2 regions of the Psychrobacillus sp. FSL H8-0484 genome follow, and region 1 is predicted to be linked to the other one. Evidence: riboswitches for the same ligand, from Rfam matches in the RefSeq annotation. Region 1 holds a riboswitch; the other holds the start of a gene.

What was found. Region 1 has a riboswitch for preQ1 ahead of queF (preQ(1) synthase). Riboswitches for the same ligand answer to the same signal wherever they lie in the genome.
Region 2: another riboswitch for preQ1. It lies ahead of MHH81_RS16875 (QueT transporter family protein); the one in region 1 lies ahead of queF (preQ(1) synthase).

Annotation. Positions count from the first base shown of each region.
Region 1 covers NZ_JBBOSZ010000001.1:324,925-327,418, forward strand. Annotated here, with positions in the region: gene MHH81_RS01630 (type I restriction endonuclease) at 1-617, shown strand, start outside; gene MHH81_RS01635 (hypothetical protein) at 864-986, opposite strand; PreQ1 riboswitch class I at 1,208-1,254, shown strand; gene queF (preQ(1) synthase) at 1,385-1,885, shown strand; PreQ1 riboswitch class I at 1,913-1,956, shown strand; gene queC (7-cyano-7-deazaguanine synthase QueC) at 2,010-2,494, shown strand, end outside.
Region 2 covers NZ_JBBOSZ010000001.1:3,425,972-3,428,465, reverse strand. Annotated here, with positions in the region: gene MHH81_RS16880 (methyl-accepting chemotaxis protein) at 1-576, shown strand, start outside; gene MHH81_RS16875 (QueT transporter family protein) at 638-1,120, opposite strand; PreQ1 riboswitch class I at 1,128-1,172, opposite strand; gene MHH81_RS16870 (MBL fold metallo-hydrolase) at 1,284-2,494, shown strand, end outside; gene MHH81_RS16865 (DUF3006 domain-containing protein) at 2,485-2,494, shown strand, end outside.

The DNA of each region.
Region 1 (2,494 bases):
CTAAGTTCAGAAAAGAAAATTTCGATGTAGATAAGATTACAAGTAATGCTTCAGAACTAAAGTATTTGAATGCTCTTAAAATTTATCTTTCTGGTCAATTTAACATGCCATCAGAAGAGTTTGTCCGATTTCTTGTAAATCAAATTTACGACGGTGTAAAAACTAAAACGACTCTAGAAAAATTCACTCCAATAATAGCAAGAGGCTTAAAACAAATTGTGAATGAACAAGTAAATGACAAATTAAGTGCCGCACTAAAATCTACGAATGAAAATAAACCTGTCATTGAAGAAGAGCAGGAGGAAGTCCGTGAATTCCCAGAAATAATCACAACACATGAAGAACTAGAAAGCTTTTCAATCACAAAAGTTATATTAAACGGAGTGTTTGACTCGGAGAGAATATTCTATAGAGATAATAAGAGTTATTTCAATATCCTTATTGACGACAGTATTCGCAAGTGGATCATGCGAGTATACTTCGAAAAAAATCGGAACTTCATTATTTTAAATAATGCACCGAACGATAAAGAACGGACGGTAATAGAATTTGAAAAACCTTTAGATTTATTGAACTCTAAAGATTTGATTGTGAAGACTGCTGAACATTTTTTGTAAACCTAGCTTTTACAACTATTAACTGTGCACCGTGAAGAGTTAGAAAAAGAGTTTGTAAAACATAGTGTTGGACCAAAACGCTTGCAAGAGCTATTTTGTTGTACCATTCGTATGATAAAAAGTTTTTTAGGAGAGAGTGAGGGAGATGTTGGAGCATAATGAATAAGTAGATATCTCTACCTGACACAAGTAGAAATATCTACTTTTCTATGTTTCCAAGGTTCATTATTAATCTAAAATCTCTCCCTATGCGACAATCGTTTGTAGTAATAGTTTCAATAACTCTTCTAATGTTTCTGGTAATAGTTCTGGTAAATCTATTGGACTCTTCATTTCTATTCCTCCTTGAATCTCGTATTCTATTACCAATATAGGAAATCTATTTCGATTTTATACCTAAATTTAGAAGGAAATTTTAAAAATGTTGATAATCTCTTAAAAAAGAGATTATCGATCTAAATTACTTTAATCTAGGTCCTAAACTCCCAAACTCATATCGGCATTTCCTAGACATTTCTTCTAGTAATCTACATAAATGTCTAATTGACGTTTTCGAAAGTATTCTATATTATGAATAGGTACCCGAATGATCGGGAGAGGTTCATAGCTGATACCCTCTATAAAAAACTATGGATACATGACTATTCGCCATGTCCATATTTGGATGTGGCTTTTTTTATGTTTTTTATCCTATTTGTTTTATAGAACAGTTGCAGATGCCTCTCTTGATAAAGTGTTGGGAAACATTTTATTAGGAGGTTTTTTTTATGTCTAGCCGAAATCATGAAGAAAGTTTAAAAGATTTAACCCTGTTAGGGAATCAAGGAGTACAGTATTCTTTTAATTATGCACCAGAGGTATTGGAGTCAGTGGATAATCTTCATTCCAATCGGGATTATTTTGTGAAGTTTAATTGTCCAGAGTTTACTAGTTTATGCCCGATTACGAATCAGCCTGATTTTGCAACTATGTACATCTCGTACGTACCGGATCAAAAAATAGTAGAGAGTAAATCACTAAAATTATATTTATTCAGTTTTAGAAATCACGGGGATTTCCATGAAGACTGTGTAAATATCATCATGAACGATTTAATTAAATTACTTGATCCAAGGTATATTGAGGTCTGGGGGAAATTCACTCCACGTGGAGGACTTTCCATTGATCCATGGTGTAACTATGGGAAGCCGGGTACGAAATACGAAGAGATGGCTCATTATCGTTTGATGAATCATGATCTTTATCCAGAAAAAATAGATAATCGATAAACGAGGAATTGAATAGTCAGTCATATGAAGGAAGAGGTTTTTAGCTACCCTCTTTAAAAAACTAAGGAGAAAACAGCATTCTTTCTTAGGATGCTGTTTTTTCATGATAAGGGAGTTTTTACAGATGAAGCAGGAGAAAGCAATCATTGTATTTAGCGGAGGTCAAGACAGTACGACTTGTCTGTTCTGGGCAAAAGAACGTTTTGGAGAGATTGAGGCAGTGACTTTTGATTATGGTCAAAGGCATAGTCTTGAAATTGAATGTGCGAAGGAGATAACCAAGGAACTCGGTATCAAGCATCACATACTGGATATGTCACTCTTGAATCAGCTTGCTCCGAATGCATTGACACGAGAAGACATAGCGGTAGAAGACGGAGAAGAAGGTGGACTACCCTCGACTTTTGTGCCTGGCCGTAATTTGCTCTTTCTTTCCTTTGCCGGAGTTTTAGCAAGCCAAGTGGGAGCCAAGCATATCGTGACTGGCGTGTGTGAAACTGATTTCAGCGGATATCCCGATTGCCGAGATATTTTTGTAAAATCCTTAAACGTAACATTAAATTTATCCATGGACGATACCTTTGTGATCGATACACCGCTAATGTGGCT
Region 2 (2,494 bases), 3.1 Mb from region 1:
CGTAAATCGAACGAGATTGGTGAAATCATTAATGTAATTACAGGGATAGCAGAGCAAACAAACCTACTTGCTTTAAACGCGGCAATTGAAGCAGCACGCGCAGGCGAGCACGGAAAAGGATTTGCAGTAGTAGCAGATGAGGTACGAAAATTAGCGGAGGAATCAGGTAATGCTGCTAAAAACATTTCTACTTTAATTGGTGAAATTCAAATGAATACAAAAGATACTGTTCATACTGTGAATGAAGGGAAAATTGTCATCGAGACTGGTATGAATTATGTTACAAATGCTGGGAAAACATTTGAAACAATTGCAGTTGATGTAAACTTGATAAACAATAAACTATCATTTATTACATCAGAAATCCAAGAAATTAGTAGTAATACAGAAGTTCTTGTTAATGAAGTAGAAAAAACAAAAGACGTTACGGAACAGTCAACTAGCTATACACAAAATGTAGTAGCAGCGGCAGAAGAACAATATGCTTCCATGATTGAAATGACGTCTGCTTCTCGTGCATTAGCAGAAATGTCCGAAAAACTTCAAGATATTGTTTCCGATTTCAAATTAAATTAAGTATCATCCTAACAAAAAAGTACCAACTTCGGATAATTAGAAGTTGGTACTTTTTCTACGATTAGATTAATGATTTAAAGTTTAATCGTTTATTTAAAGCACTCATAAGAGGAATGCCGACTGCTAATACAACAAATTCACCTGCTGCTACTGTTAACCATGTGTAGAAGAAAGGTAAATCAAACGCTAAGTTTAATTCGAATGCAATGATAAACGTCATAAACGTAAACACTATCGTATTAAATACCATTTGTTTAACTTGCCCTTTAATGAATTTCGCTGCAAATATGGTAATTAATAACGAAATAACAGTATGTGCTACCCCAAAAATAAGGTCATAAGCAGCCATTGGGGAAAACATATTAGTTATAATCACACCGAGTAAAATCCCAAAAAAGAATTTCTTGTTGAATACCACAAGGTGATTAAACATTTCGGCTATACGAAATTGTACTGCACCAAATGCAAATGGCGCCACTAATAAGGAAACTGCAACATATAAAGCAGCAATAATCCCGCTTGTTGCAATAGTTTTGATTTTCATAATTCATTTCTCCTTAGTTTTTTTACGTGGGAGGTTCTCGAACCACGCTATATTCACAATTGATAATTCTATGACAGGGACGAGAAACTGTCAAGGGAATTAGAAATCTACTAGCAAATAACTATGTTAAAATAAGAGCGGTAACCAAAAAGGAAGGTTTTAAATGAAGTATATATTATCCTCCATCATTACAATGATGATTTTTATGACATTCGGTTGCGCGATAGAAACGCAAACAGAAAACCAAGGGTCGAAAGTGGAGACATCTTCAACTAAAGAAAATGTTGGGAAAGAAATGAGTGTCCATTTTATTGACGTTGGACAAGGAGATTCTATACTTATTCAATCTCCGGAAGGCAAAAACATGCTCATCGATGGTGGGAAGAAGGATGCTGGTAAGCAGGTCGTTTCCTATTTAAAAAGTCAAGGAGTAGACAAACTAGATTACGTTATTGCTACTCACCCGGATGCGGATCATATTGGTGGACTACTTTCTGTGTTGAACTCCATTTCTGTTAAAAACTTTGTGGATTCAGGAAGAGTACATACTTCACAGACATATGAGGAAATGTTAGAGCTTATAGGTGATAAGAAAGTTCCTTTTATAGTGCCAGTGAAAGGGGATACGATTCCTTTAGATTCTACTATGGAGATCAATGTGTTGAATGCTGGGGAGAATTCCAATGACAATAATGAAGCTTCAATCGTCTTGAAAGTGCAATATGGAAAGATCTCATTTCTTTTAACGGGAGACGCGGATATTGGAGTAGAAAATAGTATGCTAAATCAGTATTACTTGGAATCTACTTTTTTGAAAGCCGGTCATCATGGCTCAGATACCAGTACTTCGGAAGCTTTTATTCGTGCGGTTAAACCTAAAGTTACAATCTTGAGTTATGGTAAAGATAACTCCTATGGTCATCCACAGAAAGAAGTGGTAAATCGAATAAAAAATATAAAGTCCCAGGTCTATGCGACGGCAGAGGTAGGAAATATTATAGTTAAAACTAATGGCGTAGATTATACTATTTCCACGCAAAATAGTCCTGATGAACAAATAGAAGAGACAGCTGTAACCATCACACCAGTAGTGATTTCAAGTAAAAACGTACAGGAAGAAATCGTAGGTATAACAAATGCAGGAAACAAAACGGTGAATTTAAAAGACTGGAAACTTGTTTCTATAGAAGGTAATCAAGTATATACATTTCCAAATAACAATTTAAGTGCTGGTAAAACAATTTATATCACGAGTGGTCAGCATGCAAAAGAGGGACAAGGTTACATTAAATGGAACAAAGGACAAATGTGGAAAAATGATGGAGACCAAGCGAGATTAGTAAACGAGAAAGGAGAGATCGTTAGTGAAGTGGA